One region of the Viridibacillus sp. KH_047 genome, then DNA from elsewhere that is predicted to be linked to it. Evidence: riboswitches for the same ligand, from Rfam matches in the RefSeq annotation. Region 1 holds a riboswitch; each other region holds the start of a gene.
The links. A riboswitch is a leader RNA that binds a small molecule or an ion and turns the genes downstream of it on or off. The one in region 1 is predicted to bind S-adenosylmethionine.

Region 1 (6,006 bases):
TAGCAGGCAATACCCCTCCAACCCAGTCTCCATTTGGCATATTCACAAGTGCTGACCAATCAGTTTGTGGAATTAAAATAGCCAATACAACTACTGTTAATGCGCCAAAAATGTAGGTAAATATCGTTTGAGCTTTAACAAGTGTCTCTTGTTTGACAAGAGATAATGCCATAATCGCAATCGTAAGACCGATTAACCCGATTATTTGTGTTGTTGTTGTCACTTCAAATCCAAGTGCAGTAACAATTGCATTAATGGAGAAAATACCAGTAGGAACATTACCGACACTCAGCCAACCAATCAAACTAATCCATGCTAATACAGCTGGAATCAAGTTTCCTTTTGTTCCAAAAGGCGCTCGGGATAAAACAAATGTCGGTGCTTTTCCTATCTTACCCGGTAAACTAAGATACCCGATAAGTGCAAACGATGCAGCCCCTAAGAATGCAGCTACGATGGATTGTATGAAGTTGAGACCATAACTTACGATAATTCCTCCGTAAACCAGTCCCATTACCCCTATATTTAATGAAAACCATATCCAAAACAATTGCTTAGGTTGTCCAACTCTTTCACTTTCTAGAATTAAATCAGGGTGTTTTTGACTCATTTCCTTCGACCTCTTTCTTGTTTAAAGTTATTTTCCCTAAAACATTGTAAATTATGAGTGATTCATGAATTTTTTATTAATGAATATTATTAACTTGCATTTCCACCCAATAATATTTGTCTGACGTCAGACCTCTTCATTTAAAAAAAATCATGTTTTCACTCTCCCTGAAAACACTTTCATTAAATTACACTTGTATAATAACATCACATTATTTATTTTTAAAATAATTTGTGCAAAAAAAAAATTTGTGATGTGACATTTTTTTGACAGTTAACTCGGGTGCCCGTCATGGTTAACTTACTCTTACCAACAAAAAAACACCTCCACGTTGATTATTTAAGGTAGGATACCCTTTTTCAACGAAAGGTGTTTTTATTTGTCTCATATTTATAGGACAGTGCATCATTTTGCATGTATCTTTTATAGTTTAGTTAAGAAATTTGTTCTTTTAAGAAAGTAACTAAATCTACGTGATTAGCTGGTGTAACACCGTGACCGTCTGGATAGCTCTTAAAAGTGACAGCTGCACCTAACGACTCTAAGAAGTCTTTACTTTCGACGCCCCATTGATGAGGAAGAACATAATCATATTCACCGTGTGAGATGAAAATTGGCATATGCTCCACTGATTGCTTATGATATTCGTTTTTCACAAAATCAGGAATATAACCACTTAAAGCGACAACAGCTGTTAATTTATCCCCTAAAACAAAGGCTAGTGATTGAGCTAAAATAGCTCCTTGGCTAAAGCCCATTAATACAACTTTTTCTACATCAATATTATAAATGAAAGAAGCTTCATCTATAAATTCTCGGATAAAATGAACTACTTTATCAAATACTGGACGATCTGGTTCTCCTGTACCTTGAATTGTAAAGAAAGCATAACCGGGTTTTTGTGTAATAGGACCACGTAAACTAAAGATATGGCAACTATCTTCAAAATCAGCTACTAATCCAGGTAAATCTTGCTCATTACTCCCCATCCCATGTAATAAGAAAATAGCTGGGTATTTTTTAGCTGGATCCATATTTTTTGGTTCTGTATGAATAAATGTAAAAGGTGAGTTCATTAATTGTCTTCCCTTCGAGATAAACTACATTTATCATAGCATAAAGTATGCTTCGAAGGTGCTTACCTTATGATTTTAATAGAAAATGGTCTTTACTTATAAAGAGTATCTACACTCAACAGAAAAAGTCCTATTCCATTTATCTAATAGAATAGATCATTTCTTTATATCATTCCCACTCAAATGGTGTTTCTTGGTAAACATAGTAGTTCAACCAGTTAGAGAACAATAAGTGAGTATGTGAACGCCAAGTATTATATGGTTGCTTAGCTGGATCATCATTTGGAAAATAATTTTGTGGAACTTCTATATTCAACCCTTTAGCAACGTCACGAGAATATTCATCTGCCAATGTATGAGCATCGTATTCTAAATGCCCGGTAATCATGATGTGCTTTTCATCTTCTGACATGACGATAAATACTCCAGCATCATCAGAGGCTGACAATAGTTTGAGCTTTGGATGATCTTCAACTGCTTCGATAGATACTGATGTATTTCGTGAATGTGGTGCAGTAAATATGTCATTAAAACCACGAACAAGCTTCACAGTTGGATCTGTGATTGTATGATCATAAATTCCTGAGCATTTCTTCGGAAGTGGGAATTTACCAATACCATAATGATGATAAAGTGCTGCTTGTGCACCCCAACAGATATGTAAAACAGATGTGACATTTGCTTTAGTCCAATCCATAATACTGACGATTTCTTCCCAGAAATCAACATCTTCAAACTCCATTAATTCAATCGGTGCACCCGTTATAATCATTCCATCAAAGCGTCGGTGCTTAACATGTTCAAACGTCGTATAAAATGATTCTAAATGTGTTTTACTAACATTTTTCGAAACATAAGTCGCAGTATTTAAGAACGTTACGTTAACTTGAAGAGGTGTATTACCTAGGAGACGCAATAATTGAAGCTCGGTCTTCTCTTTTTCTGGCATCAAATTCAAAATCAATATATTTAAAGGACGAATATTTTGGCTTTTTGAACGGTCCTCTTCCATTACGAAGATTTTTTCCTCTTTTAGTAATTCCGTTGCCGGAAGATTTTTTGGAATATTAATCGGCATAGCTACTTCTCTCCTTTTCCCTTTTGTCTATTATGTAGACGCATATAAAAAGCCCTCATTCTCTGGATAAGAATGAGGGCTAACTTAACACGCTCGTTTCTTATCTTCCAAGACTATTGTCTTGTAGGACTTAGCACCTTTCTGATTGAATCAGAGGTTGCTGAAGCTTCACAGGGCCTTATCCCTCTGCTTCTCTTGATAAGAATATTTAGTTAATTTAATCCTATCATTAAATTGTCAGATAAGCAAATATTTCTGTCAATTTAATGATAGGAAATAAGCCCTCATAGTTTTCCTACAGGGCTTTAGAAAAGTATTTTAAATCCGGGTAATTCAGTATGTTTAATACAGTATAAAATATATTCCATTTTTATGCAATAATTACAAATCAGTTATATATAACAACTGATTTTCTGCTAAATTCCTTACCTTATAACCATTTGGATTATTCCTTTGCCATCTCCAAGCATCTCTACACATATCTTCTAATGTTTTTTCTGCTACCCAATCCAGTTGTTCCTTTGCTTTTGTCACATCTGCATAGCTAATGGCAACATCACCTTCACGCCGATCGCAAATATGGTATTTAATTGGAATACCTGAAACATATTCGAATGTTTTTACAACTTGTAAGACGCTATACCCTTCGCCTGTACCTAAATTAAATACTCTCCATCCAAACTTTCCTTTTAAACTTTCTAACGCTTTTACATGACCTTTTGCTAAGTCTACTACATGAATATAATCACGAATACCGGTACCATCAAGCGTCGGATAATCATTTCCATAGATATTTAAAAAAGGTAATTTACCCGTGGCCACTTGTGTTATATAAGGCATCAAATTATTCGGAACGGAAAAAGGATCTTCTCCTATCATCCCACTATCATGTGCTCCAATGGGATTAAAATATCGTAATGAAACTATTGAAAAAGAATAATTGGCTTGTGCAAATTCATATAAGAAATTTTCAACAGCTAACTTTGTTGTTCCATAAGGATTCGTTGTATTTAAGGATGCCGTTTCAGGGATAGGACATTGTTCTGGGGTGCCATAAACAGTTGCTGATGAACTGAAAACAAGTTGACGCACTTTATATTTATTCATTAGTTCGACTAACTGGATTGTGCTTATTAAATTTTGCGAGTAGTATTTAATTGGGTTGTGGAGAGATTCTGAAACAGATTTGGAACCTGCTAAATGAATGACACTATCTATTGAATAGTTTTGAAATACCTTTTCTAAATCTTCTTTATGACTAATATCTACGGAGAGACATGTTATTTTTTTGTTAGTGATCGCTTGCATACGATTGATCACTTCCATATTACTATTAATAAAATTATCTACAATAATGATATCATGACCAGCCTGTATTAACTCGATACAAATATGTGATCCAATATATCCTGCTCCACCAGTTACTAGAATGTTCAATGCATCTCTCCATTTCTTAACTTCTTTGCATTACTAATTACATGCTTCCTTCTGTTACGAGATGTCTCTTGGAGAATCGCCTCCTTCATTGCAAATCATTTAAATACTTGTCTTATTAAAAAAACTAGAGAAACGATTATAAAAAGTTAGTGATGATCAAGTATTGTTACATCAATTAACTGTTTCTTTTCATTGTGCGCCTGTAAATACTGACTCACTGTTTTATCATACATAGAATGAAAAGAGAATCTATCTTCGAAATAACGGCAACCTGCATGACCTAGTTGTAGCCTTAAGTCGCGATTCTCTAGTAATTGAATCAACCTGTCTTTAATAACTTGTATATCATGGTTTACTATATACCCTGTTTCACCATCGATAATGATTTCTGGTACCCCCCCTACATTAGAAGCTATAACTGGTAACTGAGCCCTCATTGCCTCTAAAATAGAGATAGGTAGTCCTTCAAAATTGGACAAAAGGACAAATAAGTCAGCCTGTTGTAATTGTGTTTCGATATCATCACGAGACCCTAGAAATGTCACGCGATGAGCAATATCATGTTGTAGCGATAACGCTTTTGCAGCCTTCATCTCTTTTCCATCGCCTATGAATACTAGCTCCCACTCTTTCTCTTTAATTGTGGAAAGTGCCTCAATCAATAAATCTTGACGTTTAGGTTGCTCAAATCTTGCTACCATAATGATTTTTGGTATTTTATTTTGAGAAAGGATTTGTTTACCACTACTATGAATACCATTATGAATCGTCGTCATATTGTCTTTATTCCCAACTTTTTTTTCTATAGCAAGTGAGTAATCATAATTAGAAACAGTAATAATCTTAGTCGTTTTTCGGGCAAATGCCCTCTCAATTTTTTGATAAATCCAACGTTTTATTGGTTTTACACCTTCCGTAAATGCCCAACCATGTGCAGTAAAGACAGTTGGTATCTTTAATGAAAAAGCTGCTAATCTACCAACTACACCCGCTTTTGATGAATGAAGAGCTACAACGTCTGGATTGATACGTCGTAAATTTGAACGTATTTCAAAAAATGCACGAATATCAGCTACAAGGTGAATAGCCCATTTTAAATGTTGAAGTTGTATTATGCTTATATTCTTTTCATTTAACGGCTGATAAATGAGGTCCCCTTTTGAAGTGAGGATTGTTATTTCATGTCCATCTACAGCTAGTTGTTTTGTGAGAGCCAGTACATGTGTTTGTGCTCCGCCATTTGTATCTAATTTCGTGATTATTTGAACAATTTTCATTACCTCACCTTTCTTAAATCTTTGTGTTAACCAATATACTCTGATCTAGTCAATTATTAATGTAGCTGAACACCATATGCCTAAATTAATTGCTTTGAAAACTACATGATCGAATCCTCATAATTACACGAATACTTCGTCGGAATTTTCTGGATTTTAATTTGGAGTTAATAGTACAGTTACAAATACTAAAAAACCTTTAGATTCTATTATGTATAATAGAAATAAGCTATTATTTCTTTTTACTCCATCTTTCATTACTTCACATTTTTAGCTTACTGATGTCTTTCCGCTTGATCTTGTATCTATAATGAAGAAAATAATAATGAACAAACATCATTATTTTTCGACTTGCCCGCAATACATGGCCATACATCGATGAAATATGACTTGAAGTACTTATCAATAAGCACCCTCTCGACTAAAAACAACACGAATAGTGCGCAATAATATTTTGAAATCGAGTAGAAATGAGCAGTTCTCTACGTAATCAATATCATAATTTATTTTTCTTCCATGAGGAATATT
Region 2 (6,006 bases), 1.5 Mb from region 1:
ATACGCGCATAGAATGGTGCTGCTCCAATAATTAATGCTGGTAATGCGGCATTGGGACCTCGAATTGAGCCTAATAATAGTTTCGTAAATGGTATTAATAGAATCACTAAAATAATGAATGGAATCGAACGGAAAATATTCACGATCGAACCTGTTAACCAACTTACTAATTTATTTGCCCATAATTGCTGAGGGCTTGTCAAAAACAACAAAATACCTAAAGCTAAACCAATGACAAATGTGAAAACTGTAGCAACGCTTGTCATATACAGTGTTTCTATCGTTGCTTCCCACATTCTGTCCCATTGTACATTCGGGAAGAGATCATTAAGCATTTTCGATCACCTCCGTTTTTACTCCATGTTCATTCATATATGTGACTGCTTTTTGTACATTATCATTATTACCATCTAGCTGTATAATGAGCGTTCCATATGGTCCACTTTTCGTTTGCGAAATATTACCATGGACAATATTCACGTCTAAATTAAGTTCACGGCTTAAATGTGAAATAACTGGCTGGCCAGTTGAAGAGCCTACAAACGTTAATTTTACAAGTGTTCCTGATGGGTAGTTTTCAATAATTTGTTCAATTGATTCTTTACGTTCATTCGTATCTGTAATTTGAGAAACAAATCGTTTTGTAACATCTGCTTGTGGTGATTGGAATACTTCTAGGACATCACCATTTTCAACAACTTGTCCAGCTTCCATTACCGCCACACGATGACAAATTTTACGAATGACATGCATCTCATGTGTGATAAGTACAATCGTTAAGCCTAATTTTTCATTGATATCGACTAGTAAATCTAAAATTGAATCCGTTGTTTCAGGATCAAGTGCTGAAGTAGCTTCATCACAAAGCAGTACTTCTGGGTTATTTGCCAGTGCTCTAGCGATACCTACACGTTGCTTTTGACCACCTGATAATTGAGAAGGATATGCCTTTTCTCTGCCTTTTAAACCAACTAATTCAATAAGATCTAATACCTTTTTCTGACGTTCTGCCTTAGATAAACCTGCAATTTCTAATGGAAATGCTATATTTTCTTCAACAGTACGTGACCAAAGTAAATTGAAATGTTGGAAGATCATACTGATTTTTTGACGCGCATTACGTAACGCACTTCCTTTAATCGATGATACTTCCTGACCATTCACAACAACTTTACCGGTTGTCGGTTGCTCCAAACCATTTAATAAACGAATGAGCGTACTCTTACCCGCTCCGCTGTATCCAATAATGCCGAATATTTCTCCGTCTTCAACAGATAAATTCACATTTTTGACAGCGGTTAACTCTCCGTTAGCAGTTTTATATTTTTTCATTACATTTTCTAACTGAATCACTGTCATACCACCTTTATTTTAAAACTAAAAAGTATGCACTTTCTACTGGCATCTCTTAGAAACTAAAAAAACCCTTCTGCAGATTAACAGAAGGGTTCAACGCAAAGCTATATACGTAAAACCGTTCTCTCATCTTCCAAAGTAAATACTTTGTGTGATTTGGCACCGTGCCATATAAATATGACGGTTGCCGGGCTTCATTGGGCACTTCCCTCCACCTCTCTAAATAAGAGTAACGACTATATTTAATTAGTTATGTTTGCTACTTTATCACGCTATTGCTTCAACGTCAATCGTTTTGACGTAATTTTTCAAACAAAAAAGGTACTGATTGAAAGGCATAGATTTTATCATGAATTTTCCCATTCTTCGAAATAATCAAACATGGGACACTTTCTACTTCATAATCAAACGCTACATCTTGTATATAATTCAAGTTCGCTTTACCAATAGGAATATCGCTAACGACATGCTCTACTACTTCCATCATTTTCGACGCAACTGCACACGTCCCACACAATGGTGTATACAAATAAAAAGCCGAAAGCGAGGATGTTTTCATCGTTTCTTCCCATTGTTCACGTGACCATTCTTCCATCTTCTTCATTCCTATACTATTAAATATTCTTTATGAACTACAAAATTTGCCGCCAATAATATTCTAGCTAAATGTCTTCTTGGAGTAGCTTCTACTTGTTTATAAGTAGCGGAGGTGTGTAGATGACGAGCATTTGGGAACTCTCTTTTAAAAAGAGCTCGGAGCTTATCACCCGATGAGTCAGCATCAAAAAATGCATACATTTCACAGTCATCATATGGTGCCAAGATCTCTTCTAATCGGCTTGCACTAACTGTTCCATTCGTACATATTATCGGAATGTTCTCTGCTAATATTGGCGCAATTCGCAACTTATCTTGGCGCCCTTCCACAATAATCAGCTTGTTAAAAGTCATATATACCCTCCTAACAAATACTTTTTGCCGTTTACCCAGTTTAAAAAAACGCCGAGCAAATGCACGGCGTTTTTAGATCTTATTCTTCGATAATTGCTTCGTATTGTTCTGCAGTTAATAATGCATCAACTTGAGCGTTATCTGCTGGTTCAACTACAACCATCCATGCTTTTTCGTATGGTGATTCGTTAACGAACTCAGGGCTTTCTTCTAGCTCTTCGTTAATTTCTACAACTTTACCAGAAATCGGTGCGTAAAGTTCAGATACAGTTTTTACAGATTCAACACTGCCGAATGGCTCGTCTGCTACTAATTCGTCGCCAACTTGTGGAAGTTCAACGAAAACGATATCGCCTAGTTCAGATTGTGCGAAATGTGTAATACCGATACGTACTTTTCCGTCTTCAGTTTTTACCCATTCATGTTCTTCAGAATAGCGTAAGTCTTTTGGTGTGCTCATGAATACCCCTCCAAATATGTAATTAATTTCACTTTAAGTTTGACATATTTCTATTGTAAAAACAAGCATATGTCTGTGTTATTTCCATGTTTGCTCAAAGTCTGATTCTTTAAATCCTAACGTCACTTTTTTTCCGTCTGTAACGATTGGGCGCTTGATTAACATACCATCTGAAGCAAGCAATTCTAATTGCTCATCTTCCGACATATCAGCCAGACGATCTTTCAATTGCAACTCTCTATACTTCATTCCTGAAGTATTAAAAAATTTCTTCAATGGCAAACCACTAGCATCTACATACTGTTTTAATTCCTCTTTAGAAGGTGTTTCTTCAACGATATGCTTATCTGTATAGTTTACCCCATTTTCGTCTAACCACGCTTTTGCTTTACGACAAGTTGTACATTTTGGATATTGAATGAATAAAATAGACATATACATGCTCCTTTTTCCAAACTATTTAATTCTATTGTAGTGGGAGTAAAGTCTACAAGCAAGAAATCCGAACACAAAAGTTGTGTTCGGATTCTCAACTAGCTTATTTTAGACAACAAATTTTTCTGCAGCAATCAGTTTAACTGATGCTTCACGTTTCTTCGCAATGACATTGTAAGGATTGTTACGAGTAAGTTTGCGAAGTGCAGATAACATCATACGAGCATTGTCTCCGTCAACTGCTGTAATGATTGTTTCTTTTGCTTCTTTTTCGATTTCTTCAAATGCTTCTTGGCAGAAGATTTGAGTATATAGTAATTTTTGGCTTGCTTTATCTAACCCATCACGAGCAATAGCTTTTTCTGTACGTAACACAGTAGATTCCATTGCAAATAATTGGTTAGCTATATTCGCAATGTTCACTAGTAATTCTTGCTCGACATCTAATTTCGGACCATATTTTTGTGCTGCAAGACCAGCTGCTAATAGAGCGATTTTTTTCGCATTTTTCACAAGATACTTTTCTTGCGCTAATGGCTCATCACTAATTTCTTCAGGCATTAGCATTAATAGCTCTTGTTGTAGGCTCTGCGCTTGTTGCAATAAAGGTAACTCACCTTTCATTGCTTTTTTCATAAATGTGCCCGGTATGATGAAGCGATTAATTTCGTTAGTTCCTTCGAAAATTCGGTTAATACGTGAATCTCGGTAAATGCGCTCTACTTCGTACTCTTGCATGAAACCATATCCACCATGCAATTGCACCGCTTCATCCGCGATATAGTCAAGTGTTTCAGAACCAAAAACTTTATTGATAGAACATTCGATAGCATATTCTGCAATTGACGCTGCAATCGCTTTACCGTCTTTTTGTTCTTCTTCACTTAATTGGCCCATACGATCTTCAAAGTATCCTACTGTACGATAGATTAAACTTTCAGTAGCATACAACTTTGAAGCCATTGTTGATAATTTTTCTTTCGTTAAATTGAAAGATGAAATAGGTGTTTTAAATTGTTGACGTTGGTTTGTATACGAAATCGCTAATTCAAGAGCACGCTTTGATGCACCAATTGAGCCAACACCTAATTTGTAACGACCGATGTTCAAAATGTTAAATGCAATAATGTGACCGCGACCTACTTCACCAAGTAGGTTTTCAACTGGCACTTTTACATCTTCTAAAATTAGTGTGCGAGTGGAAGAAGATTTAATCCCCATTTTCTTTTCTTCTGCACCGACAGAAACACCTGGATAGTTGCGTTCTACTATGAATGCTGAGAATTTATCACCATCAATTTTCGCATATACGACGAATACATCAGCAAAACCAGCGTTTGTAATCCATTGCTTTTCACCGTTTAATACATAATGTGTGCCTTCTGCATTTAATTTGGCTACTGTTTTAGCACCTAATGCATCCGACCCAGAACCTGGCTCTGTTAATGCATAAGCTGCAATTAGCTCACCAGATGCAAGCTTAGGTAAGTACTGTTGCTTTTGCTCTTCATTACCAAATAATACGATTGGTAATGAACCAATTCCAACATGTGCACCGTGTGTAATAGAGAATCCGCCAGCTACTGACATTTTCTCAGCAATTAATGCTGATGTTACTTTGTCTAAGCCGAGTCCTTCATATTCTTCAGGAACATCTGCAGCTAAAAGACCAAGTTCACCAGCTTTTTTCAATAAACGTACAGAATGATCAAACTCATGATTTTCTAAGTTTTCAACGACTGGTAATACTTCATTTTGCACATAGTCCTCTGTCGTTTTCGCAATCATTTTATGCTCTTCAGTGAAATCTTCTGGCGTAAATACGCGATCAAGTTCTACATCTTCAGTTAAAAAGCTACCGCCTTTAATGATATTCGCTAATTTCTCTGTCATAATAATCGCTCCCCTTTTGTGTGTTATTTATAGAATTTCAAATACGCCAGCAGCTCCCATACCGCCACCGATACACATTGTTACTACACCGTACTTTTTACCTTGACGTTTTAACTCATGAATTAATTTCAGTGTTAGGATTGAACCTGTAGCACCTAGCGGATGCCCCAATGCAATTGCACCACCATTAACATTGACTTTTTCAAGGTCGATGCCCAGTTCACGAACCACTTGAATTGATTGTGAAGCAAAGGCTTCGTTAATTTCCCATAGGTCAATATCTTCAATAGATAGGCCAGCAATTTTCAGCGCCTTCGGTACAGCAACTGTTGGACCAATCCCCATAATTTCAGGAGGCACTCCGCCTACTGCAAAGGATAAAAATTTCGCCATCGGCTTTAAGCCTTGTGCTTCGGCCTCTTCACGGTCCATAACAAGTACTGCTGCTGCACCATCTGACGTTTGTGAAGCATTTCCTGCTGTTACACTTCCAGTTACTGAAAATGCTGGGCGTAATTTCGCAAGTGTTTCTTGAGATGTACCAACACGTACACCTTCATCCATATCAAAAGTGAATTTTCTCTCTTGCAAATTATTCCCTGCATCCACGTATCGTTGCACGACTTCCACTGGAACGATTTCATCGACGAATTTACCTTCTTGAATTGCTTTTGCCGCTAATTCATGTGAACGAACAGAAAAGGCATCTTGATCCTCACGACTAACATCATATTTCTTAGCTACTTCTTCAGCTGTATGCCCCATACTCATATAATATTGTGGGGCAGTTTCCGCTAAAGTCGCATTAGGTCTAATCACATTGCCCATCATTGGTACTAGACTCATAGATTCAATACCACCTGCAATAATAGCTTTTGAATGTCCAAGCATAATACGTTCTGCCGCATAAG
Region 3 (6,006 bases), 1.7 Mb from region 1:
ACGTTTTCACAAAGTCTTTATAACCATCCCCGACACGATTGACCCATGAGTTATCGACACCTGCCTGTAAATCTTTTGCGATGTTTTTTAAGTCACTCACTTTTTTCAAATGATGTTTCTCAGCCATTTCACGCGTGACCATAAATGCATAAGTATTTGCAAAACCATATGTGTCGAAGAAGGTTTGGTCGTAGCGCTCTTGGAATATTTTTTGTACATTATCCATCGCCTTTTTAGGATCTTTAACAGGTTCTTCTTTTAAAGCCCCAGTAAGGTCTGTTCCTGTATAACGTGTTGAAGAAATATTTGCATCGCCATTAATCATTGCTTGATGCAGGACGACACTTGATCCTAGATTATTAATCAATTCTACCTTTTCATCCGTTTCATGTTCAATCATTAATTTCAGCATATTAGCCATGATCTTACTTTCTGTTGTTGTCATTGAAGCAATTTTCACGTCATTATCATCACTTGAACCAGTCAGCGAACAAGCAGATAAAAATAACACTGTCATAATCAAGCTAATGGTAATTATTTGTTTATATTTCATAAGCATGTTCCCCTTCTATCGTTCAATTTTTAAACCTCTTGGTGTAGCCCACTTTTCTACTTTAGATAATATAAAGTCAGTAATTAAGGCCAAAATAGTTACTAACACAGCGCCGCCAATAATAAATTCAGGTTGATAAAGGTTCAGTCCATTAAAAATAAAATCACCTAAGCCACCTGCTCCTATGTAAGATGCTAAAGTTGCCCATGAGATGGCATAGACTGCTGATAATCTAATCCCCGACATAATGACAGGGATAGCTAATGGCAGTTCGACCATCCCGATGGATTGTATTTTTGTCATTCCCATACTAATTCCGGCTGATTTAAGACCTGAATTAACAGAATTCATACCAATATACGTATTATTTAGAATAGGTAATAGTGTGTAGATAAATAGAGCAATAATTGCAGGGATTTTCCCGACTCCTAAGAATGGAATCATTATTGCTAAAATAGCTAATGATGGTAGTGTTTGCAGAACACTTGTAATGCCTAAAACGATTTTAGCGGTTCTCTGTAGTTTTGATAATAAAATACCCAAAGGAACTGCAACGACAATGCCTAAAATTAAAGCTATGGCAGATATATAAAAATGTTCCCATGTTTTTTGTACAATATCTCCGCCGTTTTGTGTTATAAAATCAATCATCTACTCACGTCCTTTCTATTTAGTTAGTATTTAGTTAAGTTGTTTATTAGATACACTTTGTTGCTCTAGATTAATACCATTTGCATCTTCATTTATTTCCTCATCACCCCAGATAGTGTCATATACCATATCCACAATATTTGCACGAGTAACAAGTCCAATTAAACGATGCTCTTCATCTACAACAGGAATATGTTTTAAATTCCGCTTTAAAATACGTCGTACTGAATCTTGTAATTTTGTACCATTACGAACATAAAAGACGTCTTTTTCTACTGCTTCAGAAATGCTAGAAGTGGTATGTCGTGCTTTAGTTAATCCCTCAACATCGATATAACCTTTCAAATGATTTTGTCCGTCAACAACAAATAATGTGTCGACACGCTTTGTTACCATCAAACGAAAAGCATCATTAATACTTTTTTCTAATGTAATAGAGATTGGTTTAATCATTACATCATCAACAATTTTTGCACTTGGCTTTTCTTGCATTAAACGGTGAGAGCCAATAAATTCACGAACAAATTCGTTAGCAGGGTTAGATAGGATATTGTCAGGAGTATCAAATTGGATAACTTGGCCACTATGCATTATACAAATGCGATCTGCCAATTTAATCGCTTCGTCCATATCGTGCGTGACGAAAATAACAGTTTTACCAAGACGTTGCTGTAAATCTTTCATCAAGTCTTGTAACGTGTCACGAGTAATAGGGTCTAATGCGCCGAATGGTTCGTCCATTAAGATAATGTCTTGGTCTGCGGCTAATGCCCGGAGCACGCCGATACGCTGTTGCTGACCACCAGATAATTGCGCGGGATATAGATCGAGATAGCTTTGAGGTAAATTTACAAGTTCAATGAGGCGTTTTGCTGTTTGATCTTTCTTGTCTTTTGTCCATTTCAACAATTTAGGTACAAGCGTAATATTTTCACGAATGGTCATATGTGGCATAAGACCGATTTGTTGAATAACATATCCAATACTCCTACGAAGTGCTACGGGGTTCTTTTTCGCTAAATCTTCCCCTTCTAAATAAATGGTGCCATTGGTTGGTTCTATCATTCTATTAATCATGCGCATGGCAGTCGTTTTCCCACTTCCACTAGTACCGATAAAGGCGACAAATTCACCGCGTTCTATTTCAATATTCATATCATCAACGGCTTTCTTTCCACCCCTATATACTTTCGATAAATTCTCTATCTTTAGCATAAGTATTCCCCCTCAAATTTTATAACCTAAGTTCTTTTACCCCCTATCGATAGACATTAAACCTCAAAAAACAAAAATATTGAAAATATTTAATTAGTTGTATGGCTCATTACAATTTTAAACTATATGAATGTGCCAACTTCAATACGCTAAATGCATTGATTCCTTGCACTCTACTGATTGTTGATAATTAAAGTCCTTCATTTATTTCCAATAAAATTTATCCCATTTTAAATTGTAATCTTAGGTTCTTTTCTATAACCTTTAATTCCTATAAAATTACTTCGTTTTAGGTATTGACTTTCACTTTTAGAAAAAGTAAGATAATTGAAACAATAGAAAATTACTTATCATGAGAAGCTAAGGGACTGGTCCGATGAAGCTTCAGCAACCACTGTCTGACAGAATGGTGCTACTTCCAGCAAGAGCAATCTTGACAGATAAGGGTGCATACACAACATTTAAGCTCCCTCTTTTATCAATGAGGGATTTTTTATAACTTTAATACATAGTAATTCTATAGGAATTATTTATTTAAAAGGATAAAAGGGGGATTTTTTATGAAAGAGATATTTATAAGAACAGATCTGCAACGACAATGGTTAGATAAACTAGCATTACTTAAAGACCAAATTACAGGTAGCGCTGCAACTGTAGATGAATTATCTATCTTCCCAAAAGAGAGCTTTAGCCTGCTCCGAGAAATTGGCTATCCAGCAATCACTTTACCAAAAGAGTTCGGTGGCGGAGGATTTTCAGTTTACGATATGGTCCTGTTGCAAGAAACACTTGCAAGCTACGATGAAAATACTTCCCTATCTATGGGCTGGACTTTAGGTGTTGTTGGAGAATTGTATGAGCAGAAATTGTGGACAGATGACAAGCTTAATTTCTTTGCAAATGAAGTACAAAATGGTGCTATTGTAAATCGTTCTGTAAGTGAGGCGCGTACTGGAAGCCCCACTCGCGGTGGACGTCCTGGAACAAATGCCGTTCGCTCGAATAATGAGTGGCTTATAAATGGACGTAAAATTTTCACAACAGCTTCCCCTGTTTTAGATTATTTTTTAACTTCTGCTTGGATTGAAGAAAAACAACAAGTTGGCTTCTTTTTGATTCATAAAGATACAGTAGGAGTTTCTATTGAAGAAACGTGGGATGTAATGTCGATGCGCGGCACATCAAGTCACGACTTAATATTACAAAACGTTAAAGTAAGTGACTCGGATTTAGTTGAATTACCAAATCATCCAAGCGGAGGTAAAATCAACGGCTGGTTATTGCATATTCCTGCAACTTATTTAGGCATAGCACAAGCAGCTCGTGATTATGCAGTTCACTTTGCAAATCACCATCAACCAAATAGTTTAAATGCACCGATCAGCTCATTACCAAATGTGCAGCATCTATTAGGTGAAATTGAGTTAAAACTTCAGCAATCTAGATTTGTCTTGTATGGAACAGCTGAAGCTTATGACGACCCAAAACGAAGAGATTCGTTGAGCAATGAAATCGCTGTAGCCAAACATACAGTGACTAATGCAGCCATTGACATCGTTGATAAAGCAATGCGAGTAGTAGGGGCAAAAAGTTTACAAAACGCTAATCCATTACAACGATATTACCGCAATGTCCGTGCAGGTCTACACAATCCTCCAATGGATGATATGACCATTACAAAATTAGCATTAACAGCTATTGAAGAACAAAAGCAAAAGAATCCGGTTGAAAATTAATAATAAAAAAATAATCTTAAAAAGGGGTTTTAAGATATGTTCAGTAAAAAACTATTAAAATTTGCCGCAGTCGGTATTACTTCAATAGCAATTTTAGCTGGTTGCTCTACAAGTGAAGCATCTGATTCTAAAGATAAAGGAGATTCATCAAAAGTACGTACGGTGAAAGTTGCCTTTGACCAAGCGAGTAAGCCGATTTCATATATTGACGACCAAGGTAATCCAACTGGATACGATGTAGAAGTGATGAAGCTAGTGGATGGATTATTACCAGACTATAAATTTGAATATGTAGGCACGACTAGTGACGACTTATTAATTGGTGTCGAACAAGGTAAATACCAAGTCGGTGTCAAAAACGCCTTCTTCACAGAAGAGCGTACAGAAAAATTCATCTACCCTAAAGAGTTTCTTGGCTTAAGTAGTGCAGGTTTAGTTTTACGTAAAGAGGATGAAAATATTAAATCGCTAAAAGACTTTGCATCAGCAGGCTACTCTCTAGCACCAATTGCCGCAAATAATGCTCAATATACAGTCATCGATGAATACAACAAAAAAAATCCAGATAACAAAGTAAAACTAAAAGCTGGAGATGCTTTCACTATCGATATTGTTCAATGGGTCAATGAAGGCCGAGTAGATGGCGGTGTAATGATCGAAGGTCCTTTTAACCAGCAAGTTACAGCCAAAAACGGCGCTTATCACAAATTAGCAAATGACATTGTGTACAACGAATTTGCTGTAATTAAAACATGGCCACTATACAACAAAAAAGAACAGAAATTTGCAAACGCATATGACAAAGCTATAAAACAAATTAAAGAACAACAAAAAACAAATGAACTAAGCAAAAAATTCTACGATCGTGATTTATTTGAAGTACTTGAGCAAGTGGAACGTTAATTGCTTATGCATACGTAACGTCCTTAGGCTGTTGAGTCATTAAACTCAACAGCCTTTCCAATACAAAACGAAAATGGTGAGCATATGGAAAAATATTTTGATGCATCTTATATCTGGGAGTCACTCCCTATTTTACTCCCTTTTCTAAAGGTGACATTTATGATAGCAGGACTGTCCATTTTACTAGGTTCCTTTTTTGGTTTACTACTTGCGATAGCCAAATTGAGCAGCAGTAGAATTGCTCAAAAACTTGCAAACGGCTATACAACTATCATGCGTTGTACACCTTCAATCGTGTTACTATTTCTCGTTTATTATGGTGTACCTGCACTAGCTGAAAATTTCGGCCTTAATTTGCACGATATTGATACGGCCATATTTGTTATCGTAACTTTCACACTACAATTTGCAGCCATAATGTCCGAAGTAATTCGTTCTTCTTATGGTTCAATTGACAATGGCCAATACGAAGCCGCTGTTAGTGTCGGCCTAACACCTTTTCAAGCCTATCGTCGTATTATTTTTCCACAAGCTTTAGTTGTAGCACTCCCCAATCTTGGTAACGGTATGATTGCCTTATTACAAGAAGGTGCACTTGCTTATACTATTGGGCTTATCGATGTCGTTGGAAAAGCTAATCTCATTATCGCCAGCAATATAAATGCACATGCTCTCGAAATTTTTATTGCTTTAGCAATCATCTACTGGGTATTGTCATTGATCATCGAAAAAGTCTTCTCAATTCTTGAAAAATTCTTTAGTAAAGGTAAAAAAACGTTGGAAGCGACATAAGGAGGTACGCACATGTCTGAAGGATTAAATTATAAATTTTTGATTGATACATTTTTCGTCGCATTGTCTGGCGTACCAGTGGCCCTACTTGTGACTATTGTTTCTTTACTGATTGCCATACCTCTTGCGTTTTCACTCGCTTTAACACGTATTTAT

Region 2: it holds a riboswitch for S-adenosylmethionine, as region 1 does, so the genes downstream of both, AC3IS5_RS03750 (methionine ABC transporter ATP-binding protein) here and metA (homoserine O-acetyltransferase MetA) in region 1, are expected to answer to the same signal.
Region 3: it holds a riboswitch for S-adenosylmethionine, as region 1 does, so the genes downstream of both, AC3IS5_RS19485 (acyl-CoA dehydrogenase family protein) here and metA (homoserine O-acetyltransferase MetA) in region 1, are expected to answer to the same signal.

The regions. Positions count from the first base shown of each region.
Region 1 covers NZ_CM174479.1:2,263,977-2,269,982, forward strand. The annotation lists gene AC3IS5_RS11285 (purine-cytosine permease family protein) at 1-610, opposite strand, end outside; gene AC3IS5_RS11290 (alpha/beta hydrolase) at 1,045-1,686, opposite strand; gene metA (homoserine O-acetyltransferase MetA) at 1,856-2,764, opposite strand; SAM riboswitch class I at 2,862-2,969, opposite strand; gene galE (UDP-glucose 4-epimerase GalE) at 3,146-4,201, opposite strand; gene AC3IS5_RS11305 (glycosyltransferase family 4 protein) at 4,348-5,478, opposite strand; gene AC3IS5_RS11310 (sugar transferase) at 5,881-6,006, opposite strand, start outside.
Region 2 covers NZ_CM174479.1:741,429-747,434, reverse strand. The annotation lists gene AC3IS5_RS03755 (methionine ABC transporter permease) at 1-335, opposite strand, end outside; gene AC3IS5_RS03750 (methionine ABC transporter ATP-binding protein) at 328-1,353, opposite strand; SAM riboswitch class I at 1,480-1,586, opposite strand; gene AC3IS5_RS03745 (thioredoxin family protein) at 1,643-1,951, opposite strand; gene AC3IS5_RS03740 (toprim domain-containing protein) at 1,963-2,307, opposite strand; gene gcvH (glycine cleavage system protein GcvH) at 2,387-2,767, opposite strand; gene AC3IS5_RS03730 (arsenate reductase family protein) at 2,846-3,202, opposite strand; gene AC3IS5_RS03725 (acyl-CoA dehydrogenase FadE) at 3,311-5,095, opposite strand; gene AC3IS5_RS03720 (acetyl-CoA C-acetyltransferase) at 5,123-6,006, opposite strand, start outside.
Region 3 covers NZ_CM174479.1:3,984,300-3,990,305, forward strand. The annotation lists gene AC3IS5_RS19470 (osmoprotectant ABC transporter substrate-binding protein) at 1-553, opposite strand, end outside; gene AC3IS5_RS19475 (ABC transporter permease) at 569-1,204, opposite strand; gene AC3IS5_RS19480 (betaine/proline/choline family ABC transporter ATP-binding protein) at 1,235-2,419, opposite strand; SAM riboswitch class I at 2,764-2,866, shown strand; gene AC3IS5_RS19485 (acyl-CoA dehydrogenase family protein) at 2,980-4,155, shown strand; gene AC3IS5_RS19490 (transporter substrate-binding domain-containing protein) at 4,192-5,058, shown strand; gene AC3IS5_RS19495 (amino acid ABC transporter permease) at 5,143-5,850, shown strand; gene AC3IS5_RS19500 (amino acid ABC transporter permease) at 5,863-6,006, shown strand, end outside.